DNA from 4 places in the Faecalimonas nexilis genome. Region 1 is predicted to be linked to each of the others. Evidence: predicted binding sites of a transcription regulator. Region 1 holds the regulator's gene; each other region holds the start of a gene.
What was found. The regulator Rex, encoded in region 1, represses fermentation and respiration genes when NADH is low (regulators of the CRP and FNR family bind a similar motif). The targets are predictions, from matches to a motif close to ATTGTTAANTANTTAACAAT.
Positions count from the first base shown of each region.

Region 2: a site for Rex is predicted at 1,544-1,563, ahead of gap (type I glyceraldehyde-3-phosphate dehydrogenase). Genes of this name have one in related genera too.
Region 3: a site for Rex is predicted at 2,127-2,146, ahead of AC6I5B_RS15490 (proline racemase family protein). Genes of this name have one in related genera too.
Region 4: a site for Rex is predicted at 1,220-1,239, ahead of AC6I5B_RS14735 (aminoglycoside phosphotransferase family protein). Genes of this name have one in related genera too.

Region 1 covers NZ_AP029189.1:1,868,715-1,872,343, forward strand. The annotation lists gene AC6I5B_RS09440 (NAD(P)H-hydrate dehydratase) at 13-1,497, opposite strand; gene AC6I5B_RS09445 (redox-sensing transcriptional repressor Rex) at 1,602-2,252, opposite strand; gene AC6I5B_RS09450 (ABC-F family ATP-binding cassette domain-containing protein) at 2,396-3,629, shown strand, end outside.
Region 2 covers NZ_AP029189.1:1,565,724-1,569,352, reverse strand. The annotation lists gene AC6I5B_RS07910 (phosphoglycerate kinase) at 1-320, opposite strand, end outside; gene gap (type I glyceraldehyde-3-phosphate dehydrogenase) at 460-1,473, opposite strand; gene AC6I5B_RS07900 (histidinol-phosphatase HisJ family protein) at 1,617-2,417, opposite strand; gene mnmA (tRNA 2-thiouridine(34) synthase MnmA) at 2,421-3,509, opposite strand; gene nifU (Fe-S cluster assembly scaffold protein NifU) at 3,532-3,629, opposite strand, start outside.
Region 3 covers NZ_AP029189.1:3,100,528-3,104,156, reverse strand. The annotation lists gene AC6I5B_RS15500 (putative Se/S carrier protein) at 1-143, shown strand, start outside; gene AC6I5B_RS15495 (TetR/AcrR family transcriptional regulator) at 174-770, opposite strand; gene AC6I5B_RS15490 (proline racemase family protein) at 892-1,926, opposite strand; tRNA gene AC6I5B_RS15485 (tRNA-Sec) at 2,312-2,409, shown strand; gene prdC (proline reductase-associated electron transfer protein PrdC) at 2,536-3,629, shown strand, end outside.
Region 4 covers NZ_AP029189.1:2,933,815-2,937,443, reverse strand. The annotation lists gene adhE (bifunctional acetaldehyde-CoA/alcohol dehydrogenase) at 1-1,144, shown strand, start outside; gene AC6I5B_RS14735 (aminoglycoside phosphotransferase family protein) at 1,361-2,116, shown strand; gene AC6I5B_RS14730 (cell wall hydrolase) at 2,318-3,397, opposite strand; gene AC6I5B_RS14725 (hypothetical protein) at 3,512-3,629, shown strand, end outside.

The DNA of each region.
Region 1 (3,629 bases):
CTGTCGCCTCTCTTATATATTCTTTAATACACTGCTGATTTCCGCAACCAAATCACTTGCCAGTACACTGTATGCTCCCTTTTTGTCCCGGGCCATATCACCTGCAAGACCATGGAGGAACACCCCAAGACATGCAGATGTATACGGTTCACACTGTTGTGCCAAAATCCCCACAATAACTCCCGCAAGCACATCTCCGGAGCCTGCCTTTGCCATCGCCGCATTCCCGGACAAATTCAAATATGTATTTTGATGCTCTTTCGCAACAAGCGTTCTCGCATCTTTTAGCACGCAGACAACCTTATATCGTTCCACAAACGCATGCAGCTTTTCCATTCGCTGTTCTATCAGTTCTTTTACACTGCACTGCAGCATTCTGGACATCTCTTTCATATGTGGTGTCAAAACAATCAGAGCATTCGTTTCTTCAATCCATTCCATATGTTTTGACAGGATATTGATACCATCTGCATCCACCACACAAGGAACCAGCGCACGTTTCAACGTATATTGCATCACTCGTTCTGCTGTGTCACTTTTCCCAAGTCCGCATCCAATTCCAATCAAATCTGCCCATTGAATCAATTTTTCTAATTGCTCAGAATCAAACGTGTCATATGTTGTAATAATCACTTCCGGTAAAAGCTGTTGTAATATCACACGGTTTTCTTCGTGTGTATAAATCTGCACAAGTCCTGCCCCCACTGCATAAGCGGCTTTTGCACTTAAATAAGCAGCTCCTGACATCCCTTTGCTGCCTGCAATCATCAACACTTTTCCATAGCTTCCCTTATGTGAATTTTTCTTCCTTTTTGGAAATCCCAGAAATAGGTCTTGTTTTTCATAGCCAAATGTAACTGTTCCTTCTGAGAATGTTTCCGAGGAAATGCCGATGTCACCTGTGAGAATCTTTCCTGCACACACATTTCCCTCCTGTAAAAACAGACCTCTCTTTGGAAAGGCAATTGCAACTGTCAGATCTGCACAAAAAGCAATCCCCATCCGGGCTCCGGTCGTATCATGAATTCCCGATGGCAGATCAACCGCCACCTTCTTGCCGGCCATCTGATTGACAGAACAAAGAACCTCCCTGTAATGGCCTGTAACTTCACGTTTCAATCCGGTTCCAAAGAGTGCATCTATAATTACACTATATTCCTCTGTACCCAGATTGGTTATCACCGGAATTTCATAATGTGCTGCAATTTTTGCCTGCTGTGCATTTTCCTCGCTTCGTTTTTGAGAATTCCCGGCAAAAAAAATAGTCACATCATGCCCCTTTAAGTGTAACAGGCGGGCAATTGCATATCCATCTCCACCATTGTTGCCGCTCCCACAGATTACAAGCACCTTGCGAAAATCCAGTTGTTCTTCTTCCATGCATCTTACCACTTCCAGTGCCGCACGTTCCATCAAAACCATAGACGGAACTCCGATTTCTTCAATTGTATACAGATCCGCTCTTCGCATCTGTTCGCCGGTTGGCAAATATATCATTTTTGTTCACCTTCTATTCTTGAAAAAAACGTGTAAAGGAAACCTGCCTGCTGCATGCCTCCACTACACGTCTCTTTTATCTTATTTCCCGCAAAAGCAGGAAATTATTCTTCCGTCGTATGCTCCACATGATAACGATTGACATTATAAGAAAGTCTCATCAAACTTTCTGAAAGATGTACATTCTCAACAATCACATCCTCCGGAAGTTCTAAATCTGTATGCGCAAAGTTCCAAATAGCTTTGATACCGCTTTCCACAAGCATGTCTGCAACTTCAATTGCTTTTGTCTTTGGAATAGTGAGCACTGCAATCTCGATATTATTTTCTTTGATAAAGTCGCTTAACTCATCCATCATCCGGATCTCAATACCTCGAATTGTAACGCCCTCAAGTCTTGGGTTCACATCAAAAATTCCTTTTAAGACAAATCCGCTTCGCTCAAAAGCAGCATAATTGGCAAGTGCCTGTCCTAAATTACCTGCTCCGAGTATAATCATATTATGATTGACATCCAGACCTAAAATCTTTCCAATCTCTGTATATAAATACTTTACATTATATCCATAACCTTGTTGTCCAAAGCCACCAAAATTATTCAAATCCTGTCTGATCTGGGAAGCTGTTACATTCATCCTTTTACTTAATTCATTAGAAGAAATACGCTCCACACTATTTTCCAATAACTCACCTAAGTAACGATAATAGCGGGGTAATCTTCTGATAACTGCCTGGGAGATTTGTCTTTCTTCCATTTTTTCTTCACCTTCCTCTGTTTTCCTGTCCATTCTAAGAATCATTATATAGAATCACCGCATCAAAGTCAAACTTTTAGTTGTATTTTCTTACATTTTAGTTATAATAAAATTATTGTACCAAAAAGGGAGGGGTTATATATATGATTCTCGCATGTCATAATATTTCAAAAGCATTTGGAGAACAAGTGATTGTCAAATCTGGTTCTTTTCATATAGAAGATCGCGAAAAAACGGCACTGATCGGACCAAATGGTGCCGGAAAGTCTACTATTTTAAAAATGATCATGAAAGAACTCGATACAGACAGTGGCGATATTATCCTGACAAAAGGAAAGACAATCGGTTATCTGTCACAGCATCAGGAGCTTTCAAGCGGAAACACAATTCTGGAAGAGTTAAAGACTGCCAAAGCAGATATCATTGAGATGGAAAAACAGATTCGCACGATTGAGATGGAATTGAAACATCTTCACGGCGAAGATTTAGAAAACCGGCTTCAGACATACCACCGACTGACAGAGCGTTTTGAACACGCCAACGGATACGCCTATCAGAGTGAATTGGTCGGTGTCTTAAAAGGACTTGGCTTTCGTGAAGATGAATTTTTAAAAGAGGTGGACACGCTCTCAGGAGGGCAAAAGACCCGTGTGTCTCTCGGAAAGCTGCTTCTTACCAAACCAGATATTTTATTGCTCGATGAGCCGACAAACCATTTGGATATGAACTCCATCTCATGGCTCGAGACCTATTTGCTCAACTATGACGGTGCTGTCTTAATCGTATCCCATGACCGTTATTTTCTGAACCGTGTTGTCACAAAAGTGGTAGAGATTGAATATGGCAGCATTATGACTTACATGGGGAACTATTCAGACTATGCACAAAAGAAAAAGATGATTCGTGAAGCAAAATTAAAAGAATACTTAAATCAACAGCAGGAAATCAAGCATCAGGAAGCAGTAATCGAAAAACTTCGCTCTTTCAATCGAGAAAAATCAATCCGTCGTGCAGAAAGTCGTGAAAAGATGCTTGAAAAAATGGACGTCATTGAAAAGCCGATGGGGGATCCGCAAGAACTCCACTTTTCATTAGAGCCATCCTGCGTCAGCGGAAACGATGTGTTAGAAGTTGAACATTTAAGCAAGACATTCGGAAACCACAAACTATTTCAGGATATCAGCTTTGAGATCAAGCGTGGGGAACACGTTGCCATCATCGGAGACAACGGAACCGGAAAGACAACACTTTTAAAAATACTGAATCAGGTAGTCGCCGCTGATAGCGGTTCTTTCAAGCTCGGCTCCAAAGTACAGATTGGCTATTATGATCAGGAACACCACGTGTTACATATGGAAAAAAATATTTTTGATGAAA
Region 2 (3,629 bases), 300 kb from region 1:
GCAACTGCGGCTTTCGCATTCTCACCAACAACAGTTGCATCTGCTGCAAATTTTACTTCTTGTCCCAATAACTCAGATAATCTCACTGCAACTGGCGCCAATGATAATTCTGGTTTTGGCTCTCCCTTTGGTTTTCCAAGATGTGAACAAAGAATAACCTTTCCACCGTCTGCAATTAATTTTTTAATTGTAGGAAGAGCAGCTACAAGACGGTTCTCATCTGTGATTTTTCCATCAATCAATGGCACATTAAAGTCACATCTTACAAGAACTCTTTTCCCTTTTACATTGATATCATCTACTGATTTTTTGTTAAGCATAGTATTGCCTCCTTAAAAATATGATTTTATCATTGAAATAACTATACATATATGTACCATTATTTCTAAAAAAAGAGCCCGGTCCCCAATAAGACCGGACCCCTTTTTTGGATCTTAAATAATTCTGAATAGAATAAGATTATGCTAATTCAGAGAAGTATTTGATTGTTCTTACCATCTGGCTTGTGTAAGAATTTTCATTGTCATACCAAGAAACAACCTGTACTTCTGTTGTACCATTGTCTAATGGAAGAGCCATTGTCTGTGTAGCATCGAATAAAGAACCATATCTCATACCAACGATATCGCTTGAAACGATTTCATCTTCGTTGTATCCGTAAGATTCGTTAGCTGCTGCTTTCATAGCTGCATTGATTTCATCAACTGTTACGTTTCCTTCAACAACTGCTGTTAAGATTGTTGTAGATCCTGTTGGTGTTGGAACACGCTGAGCAGATCCGATTAATTTTCCGTTTAATTCTGGAATAACTAAACCGATTGCTTTTGCTGCACCTGTGCTGTTAGGTACGATATTAACAGCTGCTGCACGAGATCTTCTTAAATCACCTTTTCTCTGTGGTCCATCAAGTGTCATCTGATCACCTGTGTAAGCATGAATTGTGCACATGATACCAGATTTGATTGTAGCTAATTTGTTCAATGCATCAGCCATTGGTGCTAAGCAGTTTGTTGTACAAGAAGCTGCTGAAATTACTGTATCTTCTGGTTTTAATGTGTCATGGTTTACATTGTAAACGATTGTTGGAAGGTCATTTCCTGCTGGAGCTGAGATAACAACTTTTCTTGCACCTGCTTTGATATGAGCTTCTGCTTTTGCTTTTGATGTATAGAATCCTGTACATTCTAATACAACGTCAACACCGATTTCTCCCCATGGAAGTTCTTCAGCGTTTGCTTTTGCATAAATTTTGATTTCTTTTCCATCTACTGTGATAGAATCTTCACCTGCTGTTACTTTATCAGCTAAAGCGTATTTTCCCTGAGATGAATCGTATTTTAATAAGTGAGCTAACATTTTTGGAGATGTTAAGTCGTTGATTGCAACTACTTCATATCCTTCTGCTCCGAACATTTGTCTGAATGCAAGACGTCCAATACGTCCAAATCCATTAATCGCTACTTTTACTGCCATGATTAATTCCTCCTAAAGTTTAATTAATTATTAATTACTGTTTCACAGCGTCTATAGTGATATTCTTTACTATGTTAAAGAATCATCAACCTATTTAAGATTGTACTAAAGATAGTACAAAAATTCAAGTCTATTTTTGAATTTTATGGAAGTTGCTTAAAAACTGGCTTTCTTTCTTTAAATTCTGTATAATATTTGAATCCACATTCTCTCAGGATCGGAGCCACCTTTTCAAAATCATATGCAATATGTTCAGGCTTATGTCCATCTGCCCCGATTGTGATGATCTCTCCTCCAAGCTCACAGTATCTTTTTAAAATGTCAGGATGCGGATGACAAAAGCCCAATCCATATTTAAACCCTGCTGTATTGAGTTCAATCCCTTTTCCATGTGCGATCAAATATTTTAAAATTTCGTCAATTTCATCCGAAAATTTTGTATAAGAATAATATTTTTCTTTTCCGCATCGGACAATATAGTCAATGTGTCCCAGTACATCAAAATCTTTAATTGCCCGAATGTCCGTCAGTGTCTCCAAAAATGCCTGACGGTAAGCTTCTGCATCTGTCTTATCTTCAAAAAACTCTCCGTAATACGGATCCATCCGATTCACAACGTGTACAGATCCAATCACAAAGTCAAACGGATACGACGAAACATACTCTTTATATGCATTCCCCAAATGCGGTTGAAGTCCAATCTCCACACCAATTCGAATATCAATCTTGTCCTGATACATTTCCCGTAGTTTTTTCATTTTCCGAAAATAGGTATCAGTATCAAATAAGAAGAGAGTTTCTTCTCCCGGAAAGTCAAAATCCTGATGATCCGTAAAACAGATTGTCTTAAGTCCCATTCTTATTGCCTCTTCAACCATTTTTTCCGGCATCGTCTCCGAATCAGACGAAAACGATGTGTGCATATGAAAATCTGCTTTTATCATATTCTATTCTCCTATAATCGTACCCCCGCCAAGAACATAATCTCCATCGTAAAAAACAACAGCCTGCCCCGGTGTCACAGCCCTTTGCTGTTCTTCAAATGTACAACGTACCTCATCCTCTCCAATACGTTCCACTTCGCACCAAGCACCTTTGTGATTATAGCGTATTTTGGCAAATACACGGATTTTCTCTCCCTCTTTCAGATCTTCAATGGACATAAAATTCAATTGATTTGCCCGCAATGTATACGTAAGTGATTCCTCATTGCTGCCAATCACAACTTCATTCGTCTCCGGGCGGATCTCCAAGACAAAAACAGGATGTCCAAGCGACAGACCAAGTCCCTTCCTCTGTCCAACTGTGTAATGGGTAATTCCTTTATGTCTTCCGACAACAGTTCCATCCGACAACACAAAATTTCCTTCCGGAATCTTTTTCTCAATTGTCTCCTCGATAAATTCCGCATAATTTCCGTCGGGCACAAAACAAATATCCTGACTGTCTGGTTTGTTCGCCACTCGAAGCCCAATTTTTTCTGCAATTTCCCGTACTTCCTCTTTCGCATAAGCGCCGACCGGCATCAGTGTTCTCTTCAACTGCTCCTGTGTCAGATTGTAAAGCGCATATGTCTGATCCTTTGCAAGTGTGGCTGAACGTCTCAGGCTATATCTTCCATTGGGAAGTTTTTCAATTCTGGCGTAATGACCTGTTGCAATATAATCTGCTCCGATATCCATACTTCTTTTCAGGAGCGACTCCCACTTCACATAGCGGTTACATGCAATACATGGATTTGGTGTCCTTCCATTTAAATATTCATCAACAAAATAGTCAATTACATTTTCTTTGAACTCCTTCTTAAAATTCATAACATAATAAGGAATCCCCAGATCACTCGCAACTCTTCTGGCATCATCTACCGCTGTCAAGCCACAGCATCCTCCATTTTCTTCCTGTATGGCTCTGTCTTCATCCTGCCAAATCTGCATCGTCACACCAATCACATCATATCCTTCTTCTTTTAAAAGATACGCCGCAACCGATGAGTCTACACCGCCCGACATCCCGACAACTACTTTCTTCTTTTCCATTTGGCTCCCTCTGTTCTACCTCTTAGTATTCTTCTTCCTCTTCTTCATCTTCATGAATATCTGATTTTGGTTTTTCCAAACCTTCAATCTTAATTCCGTGTTTTTCGGCATAATCCCAAA
Region 3 (3,629 bases), 1.2 Mb from region 1:
GAAGATTGATTCCGGTTCCGCGGGAAATCTCAGCTGGGTGCGGACTTTCCTGGTGCGCGGATCTAAAAGAGCGCGAAAAGGTGCAGGAGATAATGAAAAGAGTTGGAATTGAAGAAGAAGAGATACACGAATGTATGGTGTAAAAGAAAGAATAGATTGTGCTTGTGCACAATCTATTCTTGTTCAAACCCGATTTTAAAGCGTTCTAAAACTGGCTGGAGCAGTTTCTGGCTGTATTCGGACAGTGAATACTTTCCTTTGCAAAGAACCCAGTCATAAATCAATGCCCGCTCAAACATAGCGTAAATCTTTACCAGTTCGCTTGTAGTGCTTGTAGAGGCAAACTCTCCTTTTTGAATCCCATCTTCTATAATCTCTGTAATCCATGTGTAATAGAATCGTTTTTTATCGAGCAGCGATTTTTTGTCTTTGGTGACCAGCTGCGAGGAGTAGAGTGATGCCAACAAATGGATATCTACACTCGTCTCTATCATATAAAATAATTCTTGATTTAAAAACATCAGTTTATCATAAGAGGGAAGATTGGGGTCTATTACTCCGGCTAATTCTTCATATTTAGAATCAAATAGATTAGACAAAGAACTTAAAAGAGCATCTTTTCCTTTGAAATAGTGATAGAAAGTTCCCTTTGAAGTCTTGGATGCAGCAATGATGTCATCTACAGTAGTGGCATCGTATCCGTTTTTGTAAAATAGATTCCATGCGGCTTTGACGATGCGGCTTTTTGTAGATTGGCGTTTTCTTGGCATGTAATTTCACTTCCTTCTTAAAAATTAATATTGTTTCAAAATGACAAAATAAAAGCGGATTGAGATAATCCGCTTTTATCATTCTTATAAATTATAACAGAATTATTTTGTGCTGTCTAGACTAGCCTACCTGAAAACCATATTTCAATGGGTCTGTTCCGTCAATGAGATATGTTCCAACACCTGTCAAGTAGCAGCTTCCTGTAATCATTGGGATGACAGCATCAAAATCTGCAACTTTTGTAGTCTCTTTGATCACACCTTTGAAAGTTGTTCCGATAAAGCTTTCGTAGATAAATTCTTCGCCTACTTTGATCTCTCCCCAGTGATGAAGTGTAGCAAGTTTTGCACTTGTACCTGTTCCGCATGGAGAACGGTCAGCCATAGCATCTCCGAATACAACAACGTTTCTCATAGTTGCTTTGTCAGGATTTGGAGTTGGTCCGTAGAATTCTACAAGATCAACTGTATCAATGTCAAGCAATGGATGTTTTACCGGAATCTCTTTGTTAATGATTTCCATCATCTTCATTCCTAATTTGGTGTACTCAGGAACTGTCTTTGGATTGATCTCTCCGATGTTTAATTTTGTTGTGTCGACTAATGCAAAGAAGCTTCCACCGAAAGAAATTGTAAATGGAATTTCCTGTCCGTCAACTGTAACAGAAAGGTTTTCTTTGTAAACAAATGCAGGAACGTTTGTTAATGTGACATTTTCTACCTTACCGTCTTTTACGATTGCTGTTGTGCGGATAAGTCCTGCAGGAGCATCCAATACAACAGAGTTCTCTCCTTCGTGAGATTCTACTAAACCAGCTTCGATGGCTACAGTGACAGCACCGATTGTACAGTGTCCGCACATGTTTAAGTATCCGCCTGTATCCATGAACATTACACCGAAGTCTGCTTCTTTGTTCACTGGCTCGCAAAGGAAAGCACCGAACATATCATGATGTCCTCTTGGCTCGAACATCAATGCTGTACGAACGTGATCGTAGTTGTGTTCCATCCATTTTTTCTTTTCGATCATTGTGTTTCCTTCAGGTTCCGGGAAGCCGCCGATTACGACTCTACAAAATTCTCCCACAGTATGAGCGTCTACTACTTGAAGTTGTGCTTCAAAACGATCAAAATTTACGTTGGCTTGTAATTTCATAATATACAACCTTCTTTCTTTTTATTTTTGTTTAATGCTTGCTCTGAATACACATACTAGTCATATCTCTAATTGGTCTCCGATTGAGCAGTCTGTGACTGTGCTTACATTCAATTATAGAAAATAACTATAAATTGTCATCTGGCAAAGAGTGCCTGATCGGATTTTTTGAATCATAACATCTCTAAAACAAGGTAAGAAATGATAAAAAACTAACGATTAGACTATATTCTAGTATATAGTTCAGTTTATATACACTATTATGTCCCAAAAGGCTTGAAAAGTCAATGAAATTTTGCTAAAATAAATTTAATAAAAAATGTCTAAAAAGTGTTGAAAACTGCGGAAAATTGTGATAAAGTTAGTGAGCAACGAAATATGATATGGGGGTAGTTGGGTGACTGGTGTGCCTCCTGGTCTTCAAAACCAGTGTGGGGCGTTAAGAGCGTCCCGGGTGGGTTCGATTCCCACATGCCTCCGCCAAAAAAGTGTTAAAAAAAAGACCAACAGAAAAAGAGGTCTGATATATAGAAAAAACCTATAACAATAAATAAGTGAGCAGAGGGTACTCGGCTTTTACTTATATAAAAATAAAATATAAAGGAGAAGATTGTCATGGGAAATTTACAGATTCTACTAAGACAACATGTAGGTGCACCTTGTGAAGCGATTGTAAAAGCCGGCGACAGAGTGGAAAAAGGAACTCTGATTGCAACACCAACAGGGCTTGGCGCTAATATTTTTTCCAGTGCATACGGTGAAGTTGTTGAAGTGACGGAAGACAGAATCATTATTAAACCGGACGAGGAACAGAAAGATGAATTCGTACCAATTGAAGAAGGAAGCAAGCTTGATATGGTGAAAGCTGCCGGAGTAGTTGGTATGGGTGGTGCCGGATTCCCAACAGGAGTAAAACTTGGCACAGACCTTGAAGGTGGATATATTTTGATTAATGCAGCAGAGTGTGAACCGGGACTTCGTCACAACATTCAGCAGATTGAAGAAGAATGTGACAAAGTAATCCGCGGTGTGAAATACAGTATGGAGATTTCGAATGCTGCGAAAGCAATTTTTGCAATTAAAAAGAAAAATACAAAAGCAGTTCAGACATTGAAAGAAGCTTTGAAGGATGAACCTGCAATTTCTATTCATTTACTGCCGGACATTTATCCGATGGGCGAAGAAAGAGCAGTTGTAAGAGAGTGTCTTGGAATCGAACTTGATCCGACACAGCTTCCTTCAGCAGCAAAATCTATCGTTATCAATGTGGAAACACTCGCAAGAGTTGCAGAAGCAATTGATGAAAGAAAGCCTTGCTTCAGTAAGAATCTTACAGTAATCGGTAAGCTTAACGGTGGAAATCAGCCACATGTATTTATGGACGTTCCGGTAGGAACATCTGTGGAAGAGCTTATTGAAAGAGCCGGCGGTATTGATGGAGTATATGGTGAGATCATCATGGGCGGACCGTTTACAGGAAAAGCAACTACATTTGATGCGCCGATTACAAAGACAACAGGTGGAATTATCGTGACAATGGAATTCCCTGATCTTCACGGAGCAACAATCGGACTTCTTGTCTGTGCGTGCGGTGGAGACGAAGCGCGTATGCGTGATATCGCAGAAAAGATGAATGCAAAAGTTGTTTCTGTGGCAAGATGCAAACAGGCGGCAGAGATGAAGAACGGCGCTTTGAAATGTGA
Region 4 (3,629 bases), 1.1 Mb from region 1:
TATCGTAACTGACAGCTTCTTATATCACAATGGATACGTAAAAGGTATCGAAGAAAAATTAGATGAGATGGGAATCCAGCACACATGCTTCTACGAAGTAGCTCCAGACCCAACACTTGAATGTGCAAAAGCAGGTGCTGAGGCAATGAGAGCATTCGGTCCAGACGTAATCATCGCTCTTGGTGGTGGTTCAGCAATGGATGCCGGAAAGATCATGTGGGTAATGTACGAACATCCAGAAGCAGACTTCATGGATATGGCAATGCGTTTCATGGATATCCGTAAGAGAGTATATACATTCCCTAAGATGGGAGAGAAAGCTTACTTTGTAGCAATCCCTACATCTTCAGGAACAGGTTCTGAGGTAACACCATTCGCAGTTATCACAGATGAAAAAACAGGAGTAAAATATCCGTTAGCAGATTATGAATTACTTCCTAAGATGGCGATCATCGACGCTGACAATATGATGAGCCAGCCAAAAGGACTGACAAGTGCTTCTGGTATCGATGCTTTAACACATGCTTTAGAGGCATATGCATCAATCATGGCAACAGATTATACAGATGGTCTTGCATTAAAAGCAATGAAGAACATTTTTGAATACCTTCCATCAGCTTATGAAAACGGATCAAATGATCCAAAAGCAAGAGAAAAAATGGCAGATGCTTCTTGCATGGCTGGTATGGCATTCGCAAATGCATTCCTTGGAGTATGCCACTCAATGGCACATAAATTAGGTGCATTCCATCACTTACCACATGGTGTTGCCAACGCATTGTTAATCACAGAAATTATGAAATTCAATGCAACAGATGTACCTACTAAGATGGGAACATTCTCACAATATCAGTATCCACACGCATTAGAAAGATATGCTGAATGTGCTAGATTCTGCGGTGTTGTTGGAAAAGATGACAAAGATACATTTGAAAAATTCTTAGTAAAAATCGAAGAATTAAAAGATAGAGTAGGAATTAAGAAAACAATCAAAGATTATGGTGTAGATGAGAAATACTTCTTAGATACATTAGATGATATGGTTGAACAGGCATTTGATGATCAGTGTACAGGTGCTAACCCAAGATATCCACTGATGAAAGAAATCAAAGAAATGTACTTAAAAGTATATTACGGAAAATAATTATTAAATTGGGGACGTAGTAAAATTGAATTTTACTACGTCCCCAATTGACATTACCCCTGTCCCTTTTTGAAGTTTGTTAAGAAAAAGACAATAAAAATATAGTGAAAAACTTTGTTAAAAAATACTCAAAAATCTATTGCAAAATTGCAAATAAGGTGTATAATAAACTTATCAAATAAGAAAAGGTGTAATACTTATAGGAGGTAAGGACATATGAAATTAGAACAAAGCAACTTAATCGTGAAACGTGCATATAAAGAAGTGTACAAATGTGACGAAGGTATTGTAAAAGTATTTGAGAAAACGCATTCAAAAGCAGATGTGTTTAACGAAGCGTTGAATACGGCAAGAGTAGAAGAAGCCGGTCTTGACATTCCTAAGGTGAAAAGTGTAACAGAGATTGATGGAAAATGGGCGGTTGTTATTGAATACAAAGACGGAAAGACACTTGGAGAGATGATGAAGACAGATCCAGCCAATATAGAGAAGTATATGGAAGACTTTGTAGATCTTCAATTGCAGATGCATAGCAAGAGAGCACCTAGATTGAATAAACTGAAAGACAAATTGGCAAGACAGATTAATAGTTTGAAAGATTTGGATGCGACAGCAAGGTATGAGCTTCTGACACGTTTGGAGAGCATGCCAAAACATGATAAAGTATGTCACGGAGATTTCAATCCAAGTAACGTTATTGTTGGAAAGAATGGAAAGATGACAATCGTTGACTGGGCACATGCGACACAGGGAAATGCAAGTGCAGATGCAGCGAAGACCTATCTGCTGTTTGCGCTGGACAATCAGGAGACAGCTGATTTATACTTGAAATTGTTCTGCAAGAAGAGTGATACGGCAAGACAGTATGTAGAACAGTGGCTTCCGATCGTGGCGGCAGCACAGCTGACAAAGAATAATGAGATGGAAAAAGATTTCTTGATGAAATGGATTGATGTATTTGATTATCAATAAGAATATATAAAAATGACTGCGGTTTCTTTAAAACCGCAGTCATTTTTATTCTTCGTCGTCTATTTCTTGCGCACCGATTAAGGCACCGGTGGAAGCAGCGACGACAGCTGCAACAATTGCGGCGATGATGCTTACCGCAATGACACAAACTAAGAATCCCATGTTAAGATACCTCCGTTTCTGTGATGAATAGTATTTGCATTAGAAGAATACATTTCCGCCAATTACAATTCCGCTATGTCCGGAACTTGCCGCCCGGAAATTGAGACAGTCACCTACGTTGTTTTTTCCGGCAATTGCATCTTTTGCAACTTCCAGACAGGAAGATTTGATTCCTCTTTTTAAAACTTTATCAAGCTTTCCGGAAGCAACCGGAGAAAATTGTCCACTTTGATAAATTACTCCGGTAATGGTATCCGGATAATATCTATGGTTGACTCTGTTCATGACAACGGAGGCTACGGCAAGCATTCCGTCATAGTCAGTACTTCCAGCCTCACATTCAATCAATGCGGCAAAAATCTCTAATTCACTGGCGCTGACATCGGGAGTCTGATTCTGAGAAGAATCAGAGTTATCGTTATCAGAAGGAGGAGTAACAGACGGTGTCTCCGGTTCAACCGGTGTCACTTCTTTGTCGAGAGCCTCCTGTGCTGCTTTTGCACGCTCTTTTGCCTCGGCGAGTTTTGCAGAATATTGCTCTAATTCGCCTGATGTGGAAGAGATTTTTGCGGTAAGATCCGCTTGCTTTTGATTGAGCTCATCCTGAAGTTTCGTCAGTTGAGATTGCTCAGTTTGAAGCTGTTTTTCTTTTTCGGCAACGGCATTCTGTGCGTCGACCAGTTCTTTCAGACGATTGCGGTCGTACTCGCTTACAGCGCTGATAAATTCAGCTTTATTTAAAAATTCACTCATGCTCGCAGAAGAAAACAGCATCTCTAAATAAGAGGTATTGCCACTCTCATATATATGTTTGATTCTCAGTTTCATAGATTGATACTGAGCTGCTTCCTCGCCTTTTGCAACAGCAAGATCCGCTTTCACTTGCTCAATTTCTGCTGTGGTGGTATCCATCTTTTTCATAATGGTATCCAGTTCTCCACTCAAGGCGTCGAGTTCACTATTTAAATCGGATAATTCATTCTGTAAGTTTGATGTTGTGCCCTCAAGTGATTCAACAGAATCTTCAGCATATGAAGAAGTAGCAAAAACTGTGAACACTGCGATGGAAGTTAAAATGGAACAGGTACGTATCAGCATTTTTAACTTTTTGTTTTTCATAAGTAATTCCTTTCCTGAATAAATAGTTATTAAAATATTATACTATAAATTGCGTTATTAATCAAATTTTGTTAGAATAGAATCAAATAGCAGAAGAAAAGAGGGCAGTAGAATATGATGAAATACGAAGAGGAGCATTATCTTTATGAGAATATCAAGGATAAGATTTATCCGTGGGTGAAAGAATCTCTTGTAGATCATAAGGCACTGAATGGAAAGTATATTTCTGATA